DNA from 4 places in the Kitasatospora misakiensis genome. Region 1 is predicted to be linked to each of the others. Evidence: riboswitches for the same ligand, from Rfam matches in the RefSeq annotation. Region 1 holds a riboswitch; each other region holds the start of a gene.
The links. Region 1 has a riboswitch for cyclic di-AMP ahead of ACFP3U_RS20220 (LysM peptidoglycan-binding domain-containing protein). Riboswitches for the same ligand answer to the same signal wherever they lie in the genome.
Positions count from the first base shown of each region.

Region 2: another riboswitch for cyclic di-AMP. It lies ahead of ACFP3U_RS14580 (M23 family metallopeptidase); the one in region 1 lies ahead of ACFP3U_RS20220 (LysM peptidoglycan-binding domain-containing protein).
Region 3: another riboswitch for cyclic di-AMP. It lies ahead of ACFP3U_RS03770 (C40 family peptidase); the one in region 1 lies ahead of ACFP3U_RS20220 (LysM peptidoglycan-binding domain-containing protein).
Region 4: another riboswitch for cyclic di-AMP. It lies ahead of ACFP3U_RS26185 (transglycosylase family protein); the one in region 1 lies ahead of ACFP3U_RS20220 (LysM peptidoglycan-binding domain-containing protein).

Region 1 covers NZ_JBHSOF010000026.1:19,511-25,321, reverse strand. Annotated here, with positions in the region: partial or broken gene ACFP3U_RS20235 (DUF501 domain-containing protein) at 1-296, opposite strand, end outside; gene ACFP3U_RS20230 (FtsB family cell division protein) at 268-768, opposite strand; gene eno (phosphopyruvate hydratase) at 966-2,252, opposite strand; gene ACFP3U_RS20220 (LysM peptidoglycan-binding domain-containing protein) at 2,578-3,288, opposite strand; cyclic di-AMP (ydaO/yuaA leader) riboswitch at 3,291-3,442, opposite strand; gene ACFP3U_RS20215 (cytochrome P450 family protein) at 3,685-4,971, opposite strand; gene ACFP3U_RS20210 (SDR family NAD(P)-dependent oxidoreductase) at 5,263-5,682, shown strand; gene ACFP3U_RS20205 (nucleoside triphosphate pyrophosphohydrolase) at 5,786-5,811, opposite strand, start outside.
Region 2 covers NZ_JBHSOF010000015.1:118,488-124,298, forward strand. Annotated here, with positions in the region: gene ACFP3U_RS14560 (type III PLP-dependent enzyme domain-containing protein) at 1-212, opposite strand, end outside; gene ACFP3U_RS14565 (IclR family transcriptional regulator) at 375-1,127, shown strand; gene ACFP3U_RS14570 (RidA family protein) at 1,188-1,595, shown strand; gene ACFP3U_RS14575 (DUF2470 domain-containing protein) at 1,753-2,538, shown strand; gene ACFP3U_RS14580 (M23 family metallopeptidase) at 2,821-3,852, opposite strand; cyclic di-AMP (ydaO/yuaA leader) riboswitch at 3,856-4,023, opposite strand; gene ACFP3U_RS14585 (MFS transporter) at 4,333-5,811, shown strand, end outside.
Region 3 covers NZ_JBHSOF010000002.1:417,869-423,679, reverse strand. Annotated here, with positions in the region: gene ACFP3U_RS03780 (NYN domain-containing protein) at 95-1,396, shown strand; gene ACFP3U_RS03775 (C40 family peptidase) at 1,602-2,645, shown strand; cyclic di-AMP (ydaO/yuaA leader) riboswitch at 3,038-3,190, shown strand; gene ACFP3U_RS03770 (C40 family peptidase) at 3,201-4,364, shown strand; gene ACFP3U_RS03765 (C40 family peptidase) at 4,643-5,683, shown strand.
Region 4 covers NZ_JBHSOF010000040.1:15,873-21,683, reverse strand. Annotated here, with positions in the region: gene ACFP3U_RS26195 (glycoside hydrolase family 13 protein) at 1-1,331, shown strand, start outside; gene ACFP3U_RS26190 (LacI family DNA-binding transcriptional regulator) at 1,357-2,376, shown strand; gene ACFP3U_RS26185 (transglycosylase family protein) at 2,574-3,878, opposite strand; cyclic di-AMP (ydaO/yuaA leader) riboswitch at 3,865-4,025, opposite strand; gene ACFP3U_RS26180 (hypothetical protein) at 4,380-5,811, shown strand, end outside.

The sequences.
Region 1 (5,811 bases):
GCCAGCTCCGGATCCTCGGCGAGCCGGGCGGTCTGCTCCTTCATCACGCCGTCCGCCTCCAGGGTGCCGATCAGCGAGGCGGCCTTGGGGCAGGTCAGGTAGTAGAGCGTCGGGAACGGCGTGCCGTCCGGCAGCCGGGGGGCCGTCTCCACGACGTCCGGGTTGCCGCACGGGCAGCGGTGGGCCACGCCGCGCAGGCCGCGGGGGACCCGGCCGAGCTGCGCGGCGATGGCCGCGACGTCCTCGTCGGAGACGGTGGGGTGGTTCTCAGTGGTCATGGGAGGAGCTGTCTCCAGCGGGGGCGGGGGCGGGTGGTGAGGAAGGGGCGGACTGCGCCGGGGCGGCGGGGGCCGCGGGAGCGGTGGGGGGCACCGGAGCGGCGGCGGGCACGGGAGCGGCGGCGGGCACGGGAGCGGCGGCGGCGTCCACGGAGTCCCAGATGCTGGCGTACCAGGGCCGGGCGGCCTTGACCGGCCCGGCACCCGGGCCCTGCGCGGGCGGCGGCGCGCCCAGCGTGGACTTCGCCGGATCCTGGGCCGTCGGGTCCACCGCGATGTACGGGGTCTCCCCCGGCATCGCGTAGTGCAGCCTGGTCCTGGCCTGCGCCTTGACGTACTCCGGGTCCTGCCAGCGGGCCTTCTCCCGGCGCAGCTGTTCGACCTGCTGCCGGGCGTGCTCGGCCCGGGCGCGCTGCGCCGAGATCTCGGAGCGCTGCGAGATGAACTGCCGGGTCGGATAGGCCAGGATCGCCACCAGTGAGCAGAGCACGAGGACCAGGACGGTAGCCCGGCTCGTGAACCGAGGCCGGGCCGCCAAGCCCGGGATCCTCCAGCCTGCCATCTCCGGTGTCCCCTCCTGGTCGCGACGGTGCCCCGCCGTCCACCCTACGGGGTGAACGGCGGGGCACCGGTCAGGCGTGCGCTACCGGGCGCCCGGCACGGCCGGCCGGGCGCCGTCGGTCGGGCTCAGCCCTCGTGCTTGAACCGCGGGAAGGCGCCGCGGCCGGCGTACTCGGCGGCGTCGTCGAGGATCTCCTCGATGCGCAGCAGCTGGTTGTACTTGGCGACGCGCTCGGAGCGGGCCGGGGCACCGGTCTTGATCTGGCCGCAGTTGGTGGCGACGGCCAGGTCGGCGATGGTGACGTCCTCGGTCTCGCCGGAGCGGTGGGACATCATGCAGCGGTAGCCGTTGCGCTGGGCCAGCTCGACGGCGTCCAGGGTCTCGGTCAGCGAACCGATCTGGTTGACCTTCACCAGCAGCGCGTTGGCGGTGCCGGTCTCGATGCCGCGGGCCAGGCGGGCCGGGTTGGTGACGAACAGGTCGTCGCCGACCAGCTGGACCTTGTCGCCCAGCTTGTCGGTCATCGCCTTCCAGCCGTCCCAGTCCGACTCGTCCAGCGGGTCCTCGATGGAGACCAGCGGGTAGGCGGCGACCAGGCCGGCGTAGTACTCGATGAGCTCGGCCGAGGTGAGGCCCTTGCCCTCGAACTGGTAGGCGCCGTCCTCGAAGAACTCGGAGGCGGCGACGTCCAGGGCCAGCGCGATGTCCTTGCCCGGCACGTAGCCGGCCTTCTGGATGGCCTCGACGATGAGGTCGAGGGCCTCGCGGTTGGAGTCCAGGTTCGGGGCGAAGCCGCCCTCGTCGCCCAGACCGGTGGACAGGCCGCGCTCCTTCAGCACGCCCTTGAGCGTGTGGTAGACCTCGACGCCCCAGCGGACGGCCTCGGAGAAGGACTCCGCGCCGATCGGCGCGATCATGAACTCCTGGATGTCGACGTTGGAGTCCGCGTGCGAACCGCCGTTGAGGATGTTCATCATCGGGACGGGCAGGACGTGCGCGTTCGGGCCGCCCAGGTAGCGGAACAGCGGCAGGTCGCTGGCCTCGGAGGCGGCGTGCGCGACGGCCAGCGAGACGCCCAGGATGGCGTTGGCGCCGAGCGAGGACTTGTCCGGGGTGGCGTCCAGGTCGAGCATGGCCTGGTCGATCAGGCGCTGCTCGGTGGCGTCGTAGCCGACCAGCTCGGGGCCGATCTGCTCGATGACGGCCAGGACGGCCTTCTCGACACCCTTGCCGAAGTAGCGGTTCTTGTCGCCGTCGCGAAGCTCCAGGGCCTCGAAGGCACCGGTGGAGGCACCCGACGGGACAGCGGCACGGCCGGTGCTGCCGTCGTCGAGGCCGACCTCTACCTCGACCGTGGGGTTGCCTCGCGAATCGAGAATCTCACGGGCTACGACGACATCGATGGACGGCACGAGGCATCTCCTAGCGGAAGCAGGTTCGGCCGAAGGTGGGTGCGGTCGGCCGGACGATTGCGGAGTCGTTACGACCAGAGCCTAACCGCACGCGCTGTCCGGGCCACGTCCACCTCGACTCCGTCTCAGCGTGTGGCCGTGCTACGCACCGGTAGTTCACCTGGTTGCCCGCCCGGGGACGCCCGGATGTGGACGAAGCGGGCGGAATCGATCGGATCCGGACGGGCGCCGTCCGGTGCGGTTCGGTGTGGTCTGCTGCCGTGCGGTCCGCCGGGTGCTCGCGCGCGGCCGGGGCCGGCGCGCGGGCACCGCGGCGGGCCGGACGTCAGCCGAGGGCGAGGACCTGGCCCGGGACGATCAGGTCCGGGTCGCCGCCGACGGTGCCGCGGTTGCCGTCGTACAGGGCCTGCCAACCGCCCTGGACGCCCTGGGTGGTGGCGATCCCGGCGAGGGTGTCACCGGCGCGGACGGTGTAGCCGTGGCCGGCCTGCTGCTGCTGCGGCTGGGCCTGTGTGGCCTGCGGGGCCTGCTGGGCCTGCGACTTGGGGGCGGCGTGCTTCGGCCCGGCGGGCTTCGGGGCCTGCTGCTGCGGCTGTGCCTGCTGCTGCTGGGCGGCCGGCGCGGCGTCCGTCGAGGTGTCGACCGCCGCCGGGGCGCCGCCCTTGCTCAGGCCCGCCTTCTTGGAGCAGACCGGCCAGGCGCCCGGCCCCTGCGAGGCCAGCACCTTCTCGGCGACGGAGATCTGCGCCGCCTTCGAGGCCTGGTTGGCCTGCGGCGCGTAGGCGGTGCCGCCGAACGCCTTCCAGGTGCCGGAGGTGAACTGCAGCCCGCCGTAGAAGCCGTTGCCGGTGTTGATGCTCCAGTTGCCGCCGCTCTCACACTGGGCGACCGCGTCCCAGGTGGAGGCCGGGGCGGCCGAGGCGCCGGTGGCGGTGAGGATCGGCATCGCCAGTCCGACGCCGGCGACCCCGGCGACGGCGATGGCCTTCTCGGTCTGGGTGCGGCGACGGTGACGACCGGTTCCAACGAACAGCATGAAAGGTCCCTCTCCGCACGCCTGCGAGGTGAGCTGTCGGGTTCGGACCGGGAGGTGGCCCGGCCGCGCTGAGGCGGCTTCACCCCTAGCCGTGGGAGACGGCGCAAAGACCTGGTTCCCCCGCCCCTGCCCAGGGTTCTGGTCGGTTTCCGGTGACACGGCGGGCAGGACTCGGCGTTCCGCGCACGGGACTCGCTTCCGCGAGCTCCCCGGAGAGTAGACAGATCTTCAGAGCAATCACAAGCTCATATCGCCGATATCACATGGAAATCACGTCCCATGATGGATTGTCCACCAACCGAAGCGGTATGCCCGGGTTGATGGTGATTCAGACCCCTACGGACCGGCCTTCGGAGACTGCGCGTCAGCGTGTCGGGAGCAGCCGTCGAGTCCCCGTCAGTTGACCGGCGAGGGGTTCGAAAAGGTTGCGTCCGCTGTCCTTTCGGGCGTGAATTCCACCGGAAGTTCACGAAGCCCGCGCATGATCAGACCACCGCGCCAACGCAGTTCCTCCGGGTCCGCGGCGAGCCGGAGGTCCGGCAGCCGGGACAGCAGCGTGGTCAGCGCGGCCCGCCCCTCCAACCGCGCCAGCGGAGCGCCGATGCAGTAGTGGATGCCGTGCCCGAAGCCCAGGTGCGGGTTGTCCGTCCGGGCGAGGTCCAGGGTGTTCTCGTCCGCGAACCGCGCCGGGTCCCGGTCCGCCGCCGCCAGCACCACCAGCACCGGGTCGCCGACCGGGATCTCCACCCCACCGATGGTCAGCGGACTGGTCGCGAACCGCCAGGTGGCCAGCTCCACCGGGCCGTCGTAGCGCAGGAGTTCCTCGATCCCGGTCTCCAGCAGCGCGCTCTCGCCGCGCCCGATCGACTCCTGGAGCAGGGCTCGCTGCCCCGGGTTGCGCAGCAGCGCGTACACGCCGTTGCCGATCAGGTTGACCGTCGTCTCGAAGCCGGCGAAGAGCAGGATGAAGGCCATCGCCGCGGCCTCGTTCTCGGTGAGGTGCTCGCCGTGGTCACTGGCCCGGATCAGCCCCGAGATCAGGTCGTCGCCGAGGTCGGCGCGCTTGCGGTGGATCAGCTCCGCCAGGTAGGCGCGCATCCGCTTCACCGCCCGCCCCACGCCGCCGCGCTGGCCGCCGCCGTGTCGGATCATCATCCCGGCCCAGTCCCGGAAGTCGTCCTGGTCCTCGGCCGGTACGCCGAGCAGGTCGCAGATCGCGTAGATGGGGAGCGGGAAGGCGAACTCGTGGATGAGGTCGGCGGACCCGCGGGCCGCGAAGCCGTCGATCAGCCGGTCGGTCAGTTGCTGCACCCGCGGCTCGAAGGCCGCCACCCGGCGCGGGGTGAACGCCTTCGACACCAGGCGGCGCAGCCGGGTGTGGTCCGGCGGGTCGATGTTCAGCAGGTGCGTCATGAGGTCGGCCTGGCGCTCGCCCGGGATCCCGACCCGGCCGGTGCGGTGGGCCTGCTCGCTGTGGTGCACCGGGTTCTTGGAGAGGCGGCTGTCCGCGAGCGCCTGCCGGGCGTCCGCGTACCGGGTGACCAGCCAGGCCTCCACCCCGCTCGGCAGGGTGGTCCGGTGCACCGGCTCGTGCTCGCGCAGCCACGCGTACGCCGGGTAGGGGTCGGCGGCGAACTCCCAGGTGAACAGGGGCGGACGGGCGGAGGCGGGCTGAGCTGGCATGGGTCGACGGTATCCCGGGCGGGTCCGGGCCACCGCACCGTGGGCGCGGGGGCAGTGCGCGGGCGGTCGCATTTTGGGTGGTGTCGGTCGCGTTCCGGGTGGTGTCGGTCGCGTTTTGGGTGGTGTCGGTCGCGCCTCGTTCACACCGTCCGGTGATCGTGGGGAACGGGAGGCGTGAGCCTGGTCACCTGAGGGGTAATTCCTGTTGCGGAGGGTCAGGTCGTGCCTACGATCCTCCGCAAGATGTCCGTGGGCGCCGGTGCGGAGCCGCCCACAGGGAGGAGCAGGGCCATGCGGGTCACCGGTGCGGTCATCGTCGCGGTACTCGACGGCGGGTCGGGGGCGGACCTCGCTCGCCGGTTCACCGCGGCGGGAGCCGCCGGGATGCTGATCGCCGACCAGCGGAGCGGGGTCGCCGAGGACCTCGCCACCGAACTCGACCGCCCGGGCTGCCGGGTCGTCGGCGTGGGCGGTGACGTCCGCCGCCCCAGCGACGTCGCCGCCCTGGTCGACACCGCCGAGAAGCACCTCGGACCGATCGACCTGTTCTGCGTGGCCGGGCCGGGCGGCGAGCGGATCGTCTCCCTCTCCGAACTCCCCGACCACCTCGACCTGGAGCGGCTCGCCGAACTCGTCGCCCTGGTCGGCGAGGCGATCGGCGAGGTCGTCCCGCCGCAGCGCCGTCCGGTGGAGGAGGTCGCCGCGGCCTGAGGACGGTTCGGCGGGCCCGGGGCCGGGCCCGCCTGCTGGAACTCCTCGGCTGCTGGAGCTCCTCGGCCTGCTCGGGCTCCGCTGTCTACTCGCGCTCCGCGGTCTACTCGGGCTCCTCCGTCGGCTCGG
Region 2 (5,811 bases), on a different contig from region 1:
GTGAGCAGCGGGGTGCCGAGGTCGGCCAGGGTGGGGCCGGTGGCCAGGTACTGGCGGACGGTCAGTCCGGCGGCGGCCGGCGGCAGCGCCTTGAACCGCCAGTCGAGCACCTCGTCGGCGAGCGCCGCCACCGCACCGGCGTCGATCGCGTCGCCGCTTCCGCCAACGGCCCCGCTGCCGGGCCCGCCAGTGCTGGCGAAGGTCTGGTCCACCGTCTTCCTCCATCTGCCAGGTTGCAACATATGCAACGACAGTTGCACATGCTGGCGACACGGTTCTAGCATTCGCGCCGGACGAAGGTCAACGACAGCCGCCCGCCGGACGCGAGCCGGTCAGGCTCGCCGCAACGCCCCCGCCCCGGCCCTTGGAGCACCATGAGCCAGACCGTCTCCCGCGCCCTGCGCATCCTCGCCGAACTCGGCGAGGGCGAGCGCTCCCTGGACCAGTTGGCCGCGGTGCTCGGCGTGCACAAGACGACCGTGCTCCGCCTGCTCCAGAGCCTCGAAGAGGGACGTTTCGTCTACCGCGACGCCGGCTACCGCTACCACCTGGGTGCCGGCCTGTTCGCACTCTCGGGCCTCGCCCTGGAGCAGCGCGGCGTCCGCCGGATCGCCGCGCCGCACCTCGCCGAGCTGAACGCCGACACCGGCCAGACCGTGCACCTGGCCGCGTACGAGGGCGGCGAGGTCGTCTACATCGACAAGTACGACTCCCGGCACGCGGTGCGGATGTACTCGCGGATCGGCCTGCGCGCCGCCCTGCACAGCGCCGCGGTCTCTAAAGTGCTGCTCGCCGGCCTGCCCGCGCCCGAGCGGCGCCGGGTGGTGGCCGGCATCGACTTCACCCCGTACACCGCGCGCACCCTCACCACGCCCGAGGCGCTGCTGGCCGAGCTCGACAGGGTCGCCGCCCAGGGCTGGGCGCAGGACCACGCCGAGCACGAGGCGTTCATCAACTGCGTGGCCGCGCCGATCCGGGACGCCGGCGGCCGGGTGGTCGCGGCCGTCTCGATCTCCGTCCCGGACATCGCGCTCCCCTACGAGCAGGTGCTGGAGCTGCTGCCCCAACTGCTCGCCACCACCCGGGCGATCTCCGCCGACTGCGGCCGGCCCGCGCAGCAGCCATAACTCCCCGGCCGCACCCATGACTCCCGTCCGCACCTCCCCTCATCGACGAAGCGAGCACGCATGAGCGACAAGACCGAGATCCGCACCGACGGCGCCCCCGCCCCGGCCTGGATGTTCTCCCAGGGCGTCCGCAAGGGCCCGATCCTCCAGGTGTCCGGCCAGGGCCCGCAGGACCCGGCCACCGGCGAGTACCTCCACCACGGCGACGTGAAGGCGCAGACCCGCCGCACGCTGGAGAACGTCAAGGCGATCGTCGAGGCCGGCGGCGCGACCGTCGAGGACGTGGTGATGTTCCGGGTGTACCTCACCAAGCGGGCCGACTTCCCGCTGATGAACGAGGTCTACGCCGAGTTCATCGAGGAGAACATCAAGCCGGGCGGCGTGAAGCCGTGCCGGACCACGATCTTCGTCGAGCTGCCGCAGGAGCCGATGCTGGTGGAGATCGACGCCCAGGCGGTCATCGGCTGACCGGCCCCGGACGGACGAGCACCACCCCTACGGCGAAGGGCCCGGACAGCACGTCCGGGCCCTTCGCCGTACGTCCCGGCGCCTTGCTCTCCCCCTCACAACTGATTAGGTTAGGCTCACCTAACCAACAGGCCAGCCCGTCGGAGGTCCCGTACCCATGCGCCCCCACCCGCACAACCACGGCCACGGCCACGGCCATGACGGCGACCGCGCTCACCAGCACGACCACGACCACGACCACGACGCCGAGATCCCCGAGCCCACCGCCGCCGAACGGATCGGCAGCCTGCTCACCGCCGCCTCCTCGGTGGTGCTCCGCGCCGGCGGCGAGCAGCACGAACTCACCACCCCCGTCTCGGTGCACGGCTCCCGGCTCCGGCTGCGCGCCCCGCTCGACTCCCCGGTGACCTCCGCCGCCGCCCGCGAACAGGACGGCCTCGCCGTCGTGCTCGACCTCACCGACATCGCCCCGGTGGCCGTCCGCGACCGGGTCCGTGGCCGCCTCACCCTGGCCGGCCGGCTCCACCTCGCCCACCTGGCCGACGACGGTCTCAGCGTCCACCTCCGCCTGGACGTGGCGCACGCCGCCCTCTCCACCCCGTACGGCACCACCGCGATCACCGGCGCCGACCTCGCCGCGGCCACCCCCGACCCGCTCGCCCGCTACGAGGCCGGCCTGCTCACCCACCTCGCCGACGACCATCCCGACGCGCTCGCCGTGCTCACCCGGCTGCTCGACCCGGCACTGCTCGCCGACCACCCCGACATCCGCCCGCTCGCCCTCGACCGGTACGGTCTGGTGCTCCGCCTGGACCACCCGCACGGCCACCGCGACGTCCGCCTGGTCTTCCCCGAACCGGCCCGCGACGCGGACGAGTTCGGCCACCGGGTGCACCAACTGCTGACCGCCGCCGAACAGGCGCTGCCCGCCCACCGCTCCTGAACCGGCAGAGCCACCAAGACTCCTGACGCCGAGTCAGAATCCGCACCACCGAACCACACCCCCCGGGTACGACGACGGCCGACCCGGCTCACGAAGGAGGTCTCGTGAGCCGGGCCGGCCGGCAGGACGGGCGTGTCCCGCGCCCGTCGATCCACTGAAGGTGCGGCGATCACCCGGTCGTTCGGTCACCCGACATGACCATTCCGGGAGGTCGTTTCGCCCCGCACCCAGCGGTGGCATGTGATCCGGCCCAGTGCCGGATCGCGTCGATCAGACCGAGGGTCAGATCGCGACGCCGTGCGCCCGCAGGTAGGCGAGCGGGTCGATGTCCGAGCCGTACTCCGGGCCGGTGCGGATCTCGAAGTGCAGGTGCGGGCCGGTCACGTTGCCGGTCGCACCGGAGAGGCCGATCTGCTGGCCGACGGTGACGGTCTGGCCGATCGACACGCCGATCGAGGACAGGTGCGCGTACTGGGCGTACTTGCCGTCGGCGAGCTTGATCTCGACCTCGTTGCCGTAGGCGCCGCCGTTGCCGGCCTTCACCACGGTGCCGGCGCCGACGGCGCGCAGCGGGGTGCCGGTGGAGACGACGAAGTCGACACCGGTGTGGTAGCCGGAGGCCCACATCGAGCCGGCCACACCGTAGGCGGTGCCGATCTTCGGGTTGGCCACCGGGGTGACGAAGCCGGAGGCGGCGACGGCCGGGGCCGGGGCGGCGGGCTGCGCGGCCTGGAGGGCGACGGCCTGGACCGCCGGCTTGGCGGCCGGGGCGGCCGGGGCGGCCGGCTTCGCCGAGTCCTGCGAGACCTGCGCCTTGGCGGCGGGGGCCGCGGGCGCGGCGGGCTTGGCGGCCGGGGCCGGGGCGGCCGGCTTCGCGACCTCGGCGGCCTTGGCGCCCAGCGCGAGCTTCTGGCCCGGGAAGATGAGGTTCGGGTTGGCGCCGACGACCGAGCGGTTGTGGTCGTACAGGGCCTTCCAGCCACCGTCGACGTTCTTGGCATCGGCGATCTTCGACAGGGTGTCCCCGCCAACGACCTTGTAGGTGTCCTCGACCGGAGCGGCCGGAGCAGCCGGAGCGGCGGGGGCGGCAGCCGGAGCAGCGGGGGCGGCCGGAGCAGCGGCCGGGGCGGCGTCGACGCTGACGGCACCGGTCCAGGTGCTGCTCTGCTGCGTCTGGCCGGCGGCCGGGGCCTCGTGCGCCTGGGCGGTGATGGTGGTCACCAGCGGGAGGGCGAAGGCGGCACCGGTGACGGCGGTGGCGATGCCGATCCGGGCGGCGCGGGGCAGGGCGATACGACGAGCCTGTGCGGGCATGGAAGATGTCCTCTCCGACGCCTACGAGGTGAGCTGTCGGGTTCGGGCTGGAGTTGCCCGGCCGCAATAAGACGCGGCTTCACCCCAAGCCGGACCGTGGGAATTCGGGTCCGGCGACTTACCTGTGGGTCCCCCGCTCCTGCCGTACAGAGTTCGTTGCGTACCACCGGGCAGCGGCAGGACTAGGCGTTCCACCCGGTGGCCACCCGGGCTGACGCCGGGCGGTCGCTGAACTAAAACCCATCCGTTCGGGTGAAGCAATGTCGATCTCCGGCACCCGGGACCAAAGTCCGGAATGTCGTGACGCTCCGCTCGAGAGGCATGCACAGTACGTGCACAATCCATTCACCGCGCGCAAGTGATCCGGTACTCTCCGCCGATATCGTCATCGGTGCGCACACGATCACTCACCCAACGGACATCCCCGACACACCCCCGGTGACCCTTGTCACTTCAGCCCCGGGAGACCGACCATGAGCCGTGACTACCTCCGAGGCCGGCACCCTGCGATTGAGCACCGCGCAGGGACGCTGGGTACTTCTGGCGACGGTGCTCGGCTCCAGCATGGCGATGCTCGACGGGACCGTCGTGAACGTCGCGCTGCCCCGGATCGGCACCGATCTCGGCGCCCAACTCGACGCCCTGCAATGGACGCTCAACGCCTATCTGCTCACCCTGGCGGGCCTGATCCTGCTCGGCGGCGCGCTCGGCGACCGGTACGGCCGGCGCCGGGTCTTCCTGCTCGGCGTGGTCTGGTTCGCCGCCGCGTCGGCGGCCTGCGCCGCCGCCCCCACCATTGAGGTGCTGATCGCGGCGCGCGCCGTGCAGGGCATCGGCGGGGCCCTGCTCACCCCGGGCTCGCTGGCGATGCTCCAGGCGGTGTTCCATCCGGACGACCGCTCGGCGGCGGTCGGCCTCTGGTCCGGACTCGGCGGGGTGTCGGCGGCCGTCGGCCCGTTCCTCGGCGGCTGGCTGGTGGACGGACCGGGCTGGCGCTGGATCTTCCTGCTGAACCTGCCGCTGGCCGCGATGGTGGTCGCGGTGGCCGCCCGGCACGTCCCGGAGAGCCGGGACGAGTCCGCGACCGGCCGCTTCGACGTGCTCGGCGCGGTGCTGGCCGCCCTCGCGCTCGGCACCATCACCTACGCGCTGACCGCCGCCGGGAACGGCCTGTCCGCCACGGTCTGGGTGACCGGCGCGGCCGGCGTGCTGCTCGGCGCCGCCTTCATCGTGGTCGAGCGCCGCACCCCGGAGCCGATGCTGCCGCTCGGCCTGTTCTCCTCACGGCTGTTCACCGCCGTGAACCTGGTCACCCTCGCCGTCTACGCGGCGTTCAGCGGCGTCTTCTTCCTCCTGGTCGTCCAGCTGCAGATCGTCTCCGGCTTCTCCCCGCTGATCTCCGGGCTGGCCCTGGTGCCGATCACCGTGATCATGCTGGCGCTATCCGCCCGGGCCGGACGGCTGGGCAAGCGGATCGGCCCGCGGCTGCCGCTCACCGTCGGCCCGCTGCTCTGCGCGGTCGGCGTGCTGCTGATGCTGCGGATCGGGCCCGACGCCTCGTACTGGACGGACGTGCTGCCCGCCGTCGCGGTGATGGGCAGCGGGATGGTGCTGCTGGTCGCCCCGCTGACCGCCACCGTGCTGGCGGCGGTGGAGGTGCGGCACGCGGGCATCGCCAGCGGGGTCAACAACGCCGCGGCCCGCGCAGCCGGCCTGCTCGCCGTCGCCGCGCTGCCCGCCCTGGCCGGTCTCAGCGGCGACGCCTACCAGGTGCCGTCCGCGGTCGACTCCGCCTTCCACACCGCGATGCTGATCTGCGCCGGGCTGCTCGTGGCGGGCGGGCTGACGGCCCTGGCCGCCGTCCACGGGAACGTCCTGGCGCCGGAGGACCACCACCCGGTGGCCGAACCGGACTGCCGCTACGCCTGCGGCACCAACGCCCCGCCCCTCGACCCGGGC
Region 3 (5,811 bases), on a different contig from region 1:
CGGACCGGGCGGACCGGGCGGACCGAGCGAGCCGGACGCGGGGGAGTCGACCGGCGGCGACGGCGGGGAGGGCGACCGTACGGCGCCCGAGACGCTGGACCGGCCGCTGCCCGAGGGCGTGCGCCGGCGCGTGGTCGGCCTGGCCTCGGACGCGCTCGGCGGCCTCCCGCTCGGCGAGCTGCCCCAGTCGCTGCGCCAGTACGCCAAGTTCACCCCCGCCCGCCGGGCCAAGTACGCGGCGACCGCGCTGGCCGCGGCGCTGGAGGCGGAGCCGGCCTTCCGGGTGCGGATAGCGGAGCGGCTGCGGCTGGGCCAGCCGGACCTTGTCAGGGCCCTGGAGTCGGGCACCGTGCCGGGCGCCGCCGACCCGATGGACGTGGCCGCGGCCGCCTATCTGGTGCGGTCCGCCGGCTGGAGCCGGCTGGTGGCCGAGGCCGGCGAGGAGGCCGAGCGGGCCGGCACCGAGGGCGCGGTGGCGGAGGCGACCCGGCTGGTCGAGAAGCTCCAGGCCGAACTGGCCGAGCTGCGCACCACGGCCCGGTCCGACCTGGAGCGGCAGCGGGCCGAGTCGGAGGACGTCCGCAAGGAGGCCGAGTCGCTGCGCCGGCGGCTGCGTTCGCTGGAGAGCGACACCCGCCGGGCGCAGGCGGAGACCCGGAAGGTCACCGCCGAGCTGGAGGCGGTCAGGGCGCAGGCGGCGGCGGAGCGCAGCGCCGCGGAGGGCGAGGCGCGGCGGCTGCGGCACCGGGTCACGGAGCTGGAGACCTCCGTCGAGCAGGGCCGCCGGTCGGCCCGCGAGGGGCGCAGCGTCGAGGACATGCGGCTGCGGCTGCTGCTGGACACCGTGCTGCAGTCGGCGCAGGGCCTCCAGCGGGAGCTGGCGCTGCCGGTCTCCCAGATCCGCCCGGCGGACCTGGTGGAGGCGGTGGTGCCGGGCGCGGCCTCGCCGCACGACGTGGCGCGGCGCGGACTGGCCGAGGACGACCCGGCGCTGCTGGACCAGCTGCTGGCGATCCCGCAGGTCCATCTGGTGGTGGACGGCTACAACGTGACCAAGACGGGCTATCCGACGCTGCCGCTGGAGCAGCAGCGGATCCGCCTGCTGGGCGGGCTGGCGATGCTGGCGCAGCGCACCCAGGCGGAGGTCACCTGTGTGTTCGACGGCCAGGACCTGGACGTGCCGGTGATCATGGCGCCCCCGCGCGGGGTGCGGGTGCGGTTCAGCCGGACCGGGGAGACGGCGGACGAGCTGATCCGCCGGCTGGTCCGGGCGGAGCCGCAGGGCCGCCCGGTGGTGGTGGTCTCCACGGACCGGGAGGTGGCGGAGGGCGTGCGGAAGGCCGGCGCGCGCCCCGTCGCGTCGGTGCTCCTGCTGAACCGGCTGGCCCGGCCGTAGCCGGTCGAGGTGTGACCGGAATGACGGCTGGTCAGCGCCGGGATCGCGGTCTTGTGCGGGTTTCGTGAAGCCGGGGTGCGGAGGCCAGGTTCGCGCAATCGTGGGAGTGGCGCGAAACGTGGATCTTCACTAGGGTCTGGCGTCAAACCTATTTTCCGGATTCTCGCCCAATCGGGTGAGGCCATTGGAAGAAGGAGCGGGTCTCTTGGCCTCCCACCGCCGTCCCAAGCAGCCCAGCCGCGCGCGGGTCTCCGTGCTCACCGCTGCCGCTGCGACCGCGGTCGCTCTCTCCGCCCAGGTCGCCGCCCACGCAGCGCCGAGCCCGTCGCCGAAGAAGGACGACGTCAAGGCGCAGATCGACCAGCTGAACGAAGAGGCCGAGCAGGCCACCGAGAAGTACAACGGCGCCAAGGAGCGGGCCGACCAGCTGCGCAAGCAGGCGGACCAGCTCCAGGACCAGGTCGCCCGCGGCCAGGAGCAGATGACCCAGCTTCAGTCGGGGCTGGCCGAGGTGGCGGGCGAGCAGTACCGCACCGGCGGCATCGACCCGTCCGTCCAGCTGATGCTCTCCTCCGACCCGTCCGGATACCTGGACAAGGCCTCCAGTGTGCAGCAGGCCAGCTCCAGCCAGGCCGAGGCGCTCAAGGGCCTGCAGGACCAGCAGCGCCGACTCGACCAGCAGAAGTCCGAGGCGGCCGCCGTCCTGGCCTCGCTGGACAGCACCACCAAGGACCTGAACCAGTCCAAGGCCGAGGTCAACAAGAAGCTCAAGGAAGCCCAGGACCTGCTGAACTCGCTGAGCGCCGCCGACCGCGCGGCCGTGAAGGCGGCGCAGCAGCAGGCCGACCGCGCCTCGCGCGGCAGCGAGCGCACCGACCTGGGCAGCCTGCCGCAGGCCAGCGGCATGGCGGGCGCGGCCGTCGCCAACGCGATGAGCAAGCAGGGCTCGCCGTACGTCTGGGGCGCCACCGGTCCGACCACCTTCGACTGCTCCGGTCTGATGGTCTGGTCGTACGGGAAGGCCGGCGTCTCGCTGCCGCGCACCTCGCAGGCGCAGGGCAACTACGGCACCCGGGTGCCCTCGCTGGCCGAGGCCCAGCCGGGCGACCTGATCATCTACCGCGCCGACCGCAGCCACGTCGGGATGTACATCGGCAACGGCATGGTGGTGCACGCGCCGCACACCGGTGACGTGGTGAAGGTGATGAAGGCCGACGCCATGCCGATCAACACGATCCGCCGGGTCTGACGGGTCTGCCCCGGTTTCGACGGGTCCGGCGGGCTCTGACGGGTCTGACGGACCGCCACGACACGCGCGGGGACCGTTCTCCGAGCCTTGTGATCAGTGCCACCTCCGACGGGGGTGGCACTGGTGTTTCGATCGGCCGTTAGCCCGTCCGGGCGAAAATGATCAGCTCGATGTGGGCCCGTGATCACACTCGGTCATTTTCACAAGGGAACTTGGGTATTCTTCCGGCTTTTTTCTGACAAGGATTTGAACGGATCACGGTTCTATTACTAGGGTCGTGCCTCGAACCACGCACAGTCGATCACCCAGCCCGGGTGGCGGCGGGGTTCGCCGCCGAGTTCGCGAAGCAGCGGGGCGGGGCCGCAGGGGCCCGTCCGGACGAAGACCCAGCAGTCGGGGGTCCGCTGTGGAGCGGAGCCGGGGAACCACGTTCCTCCGGGGTGAATCGGCGCCAGGCCGCCCGCTCGCGCGGACGGTGAGGCGTCGTAGGGCACGCTTCCGCCCGAACCCGTCAGCTCACCCGGTAGGCGGATGAGGAAGAAGGAGTCCGCCTTCGTGGCGTCCCATCGTCGTCCCAAGCCCGCCGGCCGTGCCCGTGTCTCGATCCTGACCGGGTTGGCCGCCGCTGCCGTCGCCCTCTCCGCGCAGTCCGGCGCCCACGCCGACCCGGCCCCGACCAAGGACCAGGTCAAGGAGCAGGTCGACCAGCTCAACGAGCAGGCCGAGGTCGCGACCGAGAAGTACAACGGCGCCCAGGCCAAGCAGCAGGAACTGCAGAAGCAGGTCTCCGACCTGCAGGACAAGGTGGCCCGTCAGCAGGCCGTGGTGACCGAGGCGCAGGGCGGCCTCGCCGAGATCGCCGGCGAGCAGTACCGCACGGGCGGCATCTCGCAGACCGTCCAGCTGATGCTCTCCGCCAGCCCGGACAACTTCCTGAACCAGGCCGACGCGCTGAACCAGGCCGGTTCCACCCAGTCCGGCGCGCTGAAGGAGCTCCAGGAGCAGCAGCGCAGGCTGGACCAGGACCGCACCGAGACCCAGGCCAAGCTCGGCGAGCTGGAGTCCACCACCCAGCAGCTGAAGACCTCCAAGGAGGACGTCCAGGGCAAGCTGGCGCAGGCCCAGCAGCTGCTCAACACGCTCACCGAGCAGGAGCGCCAGGCCCTCCGCGCCGCCGAGGAGAAGGCCGCCGCCGAGGCCAAGGCGAAGGCGGACGCCGCGCAGGCCGAGGCCGCCAAGGCCGCCAAGGCGAAGGCGGACGCCGAGCGCGCCACCCGCGACACCAGCCGCAGCGACCTGAGCGCGCCGGCCGCCGCCGCTGCCCCGGCCGCCAAGCCGGCCGCGCCGGCCGCGCCCGCCGCCAACGGCTCGCGCGCCGCCGCCGCGATCGCCGCCGCCGCGAGCAAGCTCGGCGCCCCGTACGTGTACGGCGCCACCGGCCCGAACTCCTTCGACTGCTCGGGCCTCACCGGCTGGGCGTACGCCCAGGCGGGTGTGTCGCTGCCGCGCACCTCGCAGGACCAGGCCAACGCCGGTACCCGGATCGGCTCGGACATCTCCCAGGCCCAGCCCGGCGACCTGGTGATCTTCTACGCCGACCGCCACCACGTGGGCATCTACGTCGGCGGCGGCCAGGTCATCCACGCCCCGAAGCCGGGTGCGTCGGTCCGCTACGAGTCGGCGTCGAACATGCCGGTCAACTCCATCGTGCGCCTCTGACCCTCCGGTCGGCAGGCTCCCGGCAGGCCCGGTCTCCCCCGTGGGGGAGACCGGGCCCGCGGCTTTCCCCCGGTCATCGGGACGGCCGGCGGGCGAACCGATCTGATGTCCGATCAGTGCCTGAATATTCGGATTCGGAGGGGTTTGGAAACGGTTGCCCTGACTCGCTAACGTCTGCCACCGGACGCCCGCTTCGACAGCCGCCCGTACCGGAGCGGCGGCGGGCCCCGGCCCAGGATCGGAGCTGACGTCGCATGGCCGTGCACCGCCGTTCCCCGTTGTCAGGTGCGCATGCGCTCGCCCGGGCGCTGGTGCTCACCGCGGCGGCCACCACCGCGCTGGGCGTGGCCACCGCCGGCACCGCCCGGGCCGTTCCCGGCGCCCCCGACGCCCCGACGAACCGCAAGGACGTCAAGGCGCAGGTGGAGCAGCTCTACGACGAGGCCGAGCAGGCCTCCGAGCGCTTCAACGCCGCCCAGGAGGCCCAGCAGCGGCTCCAGCACGAGACCGGCACGCTGCAGCAGCAGATCGCGCTCTCCCAGGACGAGCTCAACCAGCTGCGCGGTGACCTGGCCACCGTGGCCGGCGCGGAGTACCGCGGCGGCGGGATGGCGCAGACCGTCCAGCTGATGCTCTCCACCGACCCGGCGGCCTACCTGTCCCGGGCCCGCACCCTCGACCAGGCCGCCGAGCGGCAGAACGAGACCCTGCACGACGTGCTGGGCCGTCAGCGGGTGCTCGACCAGCGCCGCGCCGAGGCCTCGGCCAAGCTCGCCGAGCTGGAGCAGACCCGCAAGGTGTTGGCCGACGGCAAGCAGCAGATCCAGCAGCGGCTCGCCAAGGCCCAGAAACTGCTCAACAGCCTCGGCGCCACCGAACGCGCCCGGCTCGCCGCCCAGGACGCCCGCGAGGCCGAGCAGCGCGCCACCCGCGGCACCGACCGGCTCGACCTCGGCACCACCCCGCCCGCCTCCGAGCGCGGCGGCGCGGCGCTGGCCGCCGCGGTGAGGATGATCGGCTCGCCCTACGTCTACGGCTCCACCGGGCCCAAGGCGTTCGACTGTTCCGGTCTGATGTACTACAGCTGGCGGCAGGCCGGAGTGACCCTGCCGCGCACCTCGCAGGCCCAGGCGTACGCCGGCCGGCGGGTCAGCATCTCCGAGGCACGACCGGGAGACCTGGTGATCTTCTACCGGGACATGCACCACGTCGGGATGTACGCCGGCGGCGGGGTGATCGTGCACGCCCCCTACCCGGGGGCCCGGGTGCGCTACGAGAGCGTCAACGCGATGCCGGTCTCGGGGGTGATCCGGCTCTGAGCCGCCCGGACCTCGCCGGCGGCCAAGGCCCGTCCCGGCGCACCGCCCTGCTGCTCGCGGCCGGCGGCCTCGCCCAGCTGTCGCTCCCCGGGGCCGGCCCGGCGCGGCCCGCCGCCGCGGCCTCGGAC
Region 4 (5,811 bases), on a different contig from region 1:
ACTCCTCCGACCAGCACGAGTGGTTCCAGCGCGCGCTCCGCGAGGGCCCCGCGTCCCCGCTGCGCGACCGCTACCACTTCCGCCCCGGCAAGGGCGAGAACGGCGAACTGCCGCCCAACGACTGGGAGTCCATCTTCGGCGGACCGGCCTGGACCCGCACCGGGAACCCGGACGGCACCCCCGGCGACTGGTACCTGCACCTGTTCGCCCCGGAGCAGCCCGACTTCAACTGGGACAGCCCGGCGGTCGCCGACGAGTTCCGGTCGATCCTGCGCTTCTGGCTGGACATGGGCGTCGACGGCTTCCGCATCGACGTCGCGCACGGCATGGTCAAGGCCCCCGGCCTGCCCGACATCGGCGGCGCCGACCAGCTCAAGCTGCTCGGCAACGACGTCATGCCGTTCTTCGACCAGGACGGCGTCCACGAGATCTACCGCAGCTGGCGGAGGATCCTCGACGAGTACCCGGGGCAGCGGATCGGCGTCGCCGAGGCCTGGACCCCGACCGTCGAGCGCACCGCCAACTACGTCCGCCCCGACGAGCTGCACCAGGCCTTCAACTTCCAGTACCTGGGCACCTCCTGGGACGCCGCCGAGCTGCGCGCGGTGATCGACCTGTCGCTCGGCTCGATGCGCCCGGTCGACGCCCCCACCACCTGGGTGCTCTCCAACCACGACGTCACCCGGCACGCCACCCGGTTCGCCAACCCGCCCGGCCTGGGCACCCAGATCCGCACCCCCGGCGACCGCGCGCTCGGCCTGCGCCGCGCCCGCGCCGCCACCCTGCTGATGCTGGCCCTGCCCGGCTCCGCCTACGTCTACCAGGGCGAGGAGCTCGGCCTGCCGGACGTCACCGACCTGCCCGACGAGGTGCGCCAGGACCCGTCGTTCTTCCGCCAGGCCGGCCAGGACGGCTTCCGCGACGGCTGCCGGGTCCCGATCCCGTGGTCCGGCACCGAGGCCCCGTACGGCTTCGGCCCCGCCGCCGGCGGGCCGTCCTGGCTGCCGCAGCCCGCCGAGTGGGCCGCGCTCAGCGTCGAGGCGCAGACCGGCGACCCGACCTCCACCCTGGAGCTGTACCGCTCCGCGCTGGCCCTGCGCCGGGCCACCGCCGACCTCGGCGCCGGCCGCGAGGTCGAGTGGCTGGACAGCCCGGAGGGCACCCTGGCCTTCCGCCGCGGCTCCTTCGTCTGCACCGTCAACGCCACCGGCGCCCCGGTCCGGATACCGGTGCCCGGCCGGCCGCTGCTGACCTCCGCCGACGCCGACCCCCGGGTGGCCGACGGCCAGGCGGTGCTGGCCGCGGACAGCACCGACTGGTGGGCGGTCTGACGTGGTTGCAATAGGCTCTGGGACCGTGACTACGGCGCGACTCTCAGACATCGCGGCGCAGGCGGGGGTCAGCGAAGCCACCGTCTCCCGCGTGCTCAACGGCAAGGCGAACGTCTCGGCCGCCACCCGGCAGACCGTGCTGGCGGCGCTCGACGTGCTCGGCTACGAGCGGCCGACCCGGCTGCGCCAGCGCAGTGCCGGGCTGATCGGGCTGATCACCCCGGAACTCAGCAACCCGATCTTCCCCGCGCTGGCCCAGGTCATCGAGCAGGTGCTGAGCCGGCACGGCTTCACGCCGGTGCTCTGCACCCAGACCCCGGGCGGCTCCACCGAGGACGAACTGGTGGAGATGCTGGTCGACCGGGGCGTGGCGGGCATCGTGTTCGTCTCCGGCCTGCACGCCGACAGCACCGCCGACCACGACCGCTACGCCCGGCTGGCCGGGCGCGGGGTGCCGTTCGTGCTGATCAACGGCTACAGCGAGAAGATCGACGCGCCGTTCATCTCGCCGGACGACCGGGCCGCGATGTGGATGGCCGTCCAGCACCTGGCCGAACTCGGCCACGAGCGGATCGGCCTGGCCGTCGGGCAGCGGCGGTACGTGCCGGTGCTGCGCAAGATCGAGGGCTTCACCGCGGCCCTGCGGGAGGTGCTCGGGTACACGCCGGAGCAGGCCGAGGAGCTCGTCCACCACACGTTGTTCAGCGTGGAGGGCGGGCACGCGGCGGCCGGGGCGCTGCTCGACAAGGGCTGCACGGCGATCGTCTGCGGCAGCGACATGATGGCGCTCGGCGCGATCCGGGCGGTCCGTCAGCGGGGCCTGTCGGTGCCGCAGGACGTCTCGGTGGTCGGCTTCGACGACTCGCCGCTGATAGCGTTCACCGAGCCGCCGCTGACCACCGTCCGCCAGCCCGTGGAGGCGATGGCCACCGCGGCCGTGGACGCCCTGCTGGAGGAGGTCGGCGGGAACGCCGTCCAGCGCGGGGAGTTCATGTTCCAGCCGGAGCTGGTGATGCGCGGCTCGACCGGCGCCCGCGCGCGCTGAGGACAGACCACGAGGGCCCGGGGAGCGACATGCTCCCCGGGCCCTCGGCGTTCCCGCTCAGCCCTCCTGGGCGATCGGGCCGTCCGGAGCCCGGGCATGCCGCGGCCCCCGGGTAGCGAGCGACTGCTCCCCGGGGGCACGGGCCTGGCGGTGGTGCGGTCCTACCGGCGGTGCGCCGGTCGGACCGGTCAGACCGGTCAGACCCGGCCGGCGAAGTCCGGCGCGAAGTTGGCGACGGTCTGGACCCGCACGCCCACGCTCGGGTTGGCGGCCTCGATGTACTTGCCGTCGCCGGTGTAGAGCGCGACGTGGTAGACGCCGGAGTCCTGGCCGTTGTTGGACCAGAACAGCAGGTCGCCGGCCTTGAGGGCGTCCAGCGAGACGTGGGTGGACGCGGCGGCCTGGTCGGCGGCGACGCGCGGGACGGAGATGCCCGCGGCGCGCAGCGCGGCCTGGGTCAGGCCGGAGCAGTCCCAGCCGCCGTTGCCGGTGCCGCCGTAGACGTAGGCCTGGCCGACCTTCGACTGGGCGAAGGCGACGGCTGCGGCCATGCTGCCGGTGGCGGCGGCCGGGGCCGGGGTCTCGGCCTTCGCGGCGGGCTTGGCGGCCGGCTGGCCCTGGGCCTTGTCCTGGGTCACGGCGGACGCGTCGGTGGCGGTGGCGGTGCCGTTCTGCGCGCCCTTGGCACGGTTGAACCAGTCGAAGCCCTGGCCGGACTGGTCGGTGGCGGAGGCCTGGGTCTTGGTGTGGTCGCCCAGGGTCAGGTGCTGGCCCGGGTAGATGGTGTGCGGGCCCTTGGTCAGGGTGGCGCGGTTGAGCTCGTACAGCCGCTCCCAGCCGCCCTGGACGCCGTTCTTGTCGGCGATGGAGGACAGCCAGTCGCCGGCGACCACGGTGTAGTCCCCGGTGGCCTGCTGGCCGTCCTGCTGGCGCCACTTCTGCCAGTCCTGGCCGCCGGAGCGCTGCTGGGCGGCGTCGGCGGAGGGGGCCTTGGCGGCGGGGGCGGCGGGCTGGGCGGCCGGGGCCGGGGCGGCCGGCTTGGCAGCCGGGGCCGGGGCCGGGGCGGCGGGCTTGGCGGCGGTCGTGGTGTCCACGGCGGCCGGGGTGCCGCCCTTGGTCAGACCGGCCTGGATCGAGCAGACCGGCCAGGCGCCGGGGCCCTGGACGGCGAGCACCTTCTCGGCGATCGCGATCTGCTGGTCCTTGGTGGCGAGGTCGGCGCGCGGGGCGAACGACGTCCCGCCGAACGCGGCCCAGGTGGAGTTGGTGAACTGGAGGCCGCCGTAGAAGCCGTTGCCGGTGTTGATGCTCCAGTTGCCGGTGCTCTCGCACTGGGCGACCTTGTCCCAGGTGGCGACGGAGGCGGCCGAGGCGGTGCCGGCGGTGAGGCAGGGGATGGTGAGGCCGATGCCCGCGACGCCGAGGGCGGCGATCGCGCGACGGGTACGGCCGGACAGACGGGTGCCGTTGGTGTGCAGCATGAAGACGTGGTCCTCTCCCACGCCTGCGAGGTGAGCTGTCGGATTCGGGCCGGAGTTGCCCGGCCGCGCTGTGGACGCGGCTTCACCCCTAGCCCGGGTCCGGTCCGAGGACCGGTCCTGGGCGAACTACCTGTGGTTCCCCCGCTCCTGCCGTGGTGCAAATTGCACTGCCAGCACGCCCGACGGCAGGACTCGGCGTTGCGAACGAGCTGGGTCCGTGTGGCCACGAACGGGAGCACGTTAAGCAGAGGCGAGTTCAAACCGCAAACATGTGTGACGGTCGTCACGGTTTACGAAAACCGTGCTGAGAGGCTGTCCTTCATGATCAGAAATGACCGATTTCCGGTAACGCCCGTCCTGGTCAACACAACTGCCTATGCTTCAGAACGTCGGCAGCGCGCCGACGCCGCCGCAGCCGTCTGGGGGGAGGGCTACGCACCGATGGGCAGTGACGAGGAGCCGGACGCCGCTCGACCGGCCGCCCGGCCGCGCGGAGCGCATCGCCGGGCAAAACACCGCAGAGTGGACATCCCGCCCGAACTACCCCGAACTCCCGTAAGCCGTCGCGGATTACTGCGCTGGCTCGCCGTCGGCACCGCCTTCGCGGCGATCAGCGGCGAGGAGATCCTGCGCCGCTCGCTGACCGGGGAGACCCGGCTGGTCACCCCGGCCGCCGTGGTCGGGACGCCCCCGGCCGGAGCGGCCGGCCCGATGGGCCCGGGCGGCGGCCACGGCGCCGCCCCGCCGGGCGGCACCGGAGCCCCGGGCGCCGGACCCCCCGAGCAGCCCGCCCCCGCGCCCACCGTCGACCAGGGCGGCCGCCGCTGGTCCGACCGGGCCGGCTGGGGCGGCGGCCCACCCGGCCCGCGCAGCGCCGTGCGGATCACCGACAAGGTCCTGCTCGACACCGACGCCGAGGTCGGCTCCCTGCTGGTGGAGCCGGGCGGCAGCCTCACCTTCGCCGCCGACCGCACCCTCACCCTCGCCGCCGCCGGCAACGTCGAGATCCGCGGCACCCTCGCCCTCGCCCCCGACGGGGACCACACCCACACACTGCGCTTCCCCGGCGTCGACGAGAAACGCTTCAAGGGCGACGGCATGACGGTGGTCGACACCGACGTCGGCCTCTGGGTCACCGGCGCCGGCTACCTCCGGCTGGACGGCGCTGCCAAGACCGCCTGGGTCCGCGCCGACCGCGACCTCAAGGCCGGCGACACCGTCGTCAACCTGGCCGCCCCGCCCGCCGGCTGGCTCCCCGGCGACGAACTGGCCGTCACCCCGACCGGCCCGCCCGACCAGGACGGCTTCGCCGCCCGCTACGACCTCGTCACCCTCCGGTCCGTCAGCGGAACCACCGTCACCCTGGAGACCCCGCTCAAGCACCCGCACCCCCGGGTCGCGGCCGGCGGAGGCGTCACCGTCGGCGCCGAACTGCTCAACCTCACCCGCAGCGTCCGGGTCGAGGGCACCGCCAAGGGCCGCGCCCACGTCCACCTCACCAGCTCCCGCCGGGCCGACGTCCGGCACGCCGCGCTGCGCTGGGTCGGCCCGCGCGCCGACACCAAGGAGACCTGGCGGGGCCCGGACGGCACCGCACCGGTCACCGCGCCGGTGCTCGGCCGGTACGGTCTGCACTTCCACCGGCTCGGCGACGCCACCCGGGGCACCGTCGTCGAGGGCGTGGTGGTCCGCGACGCCGGCAGCCACGCCTTCGTGCCGCACGCCAGCCACGGCATCACCTTCCGCAGCTGCGTCAGCCACGAGACCTGGGAGGACGCCTACTGGTGGGACGGCCCGCTGGACACCCGAACCCCCCAGCAGCCCTCCGACGACATCGTCTACGAGTCCTGCGTGGCCTCCCGTACCCTGCTCGAACCCAACCCCCGCGCCTACCGGCTGACCGGCTTCAACCTCGGCGCGGGCACCGGGGGCAAGGCCCTGGACTGCGTCGCGG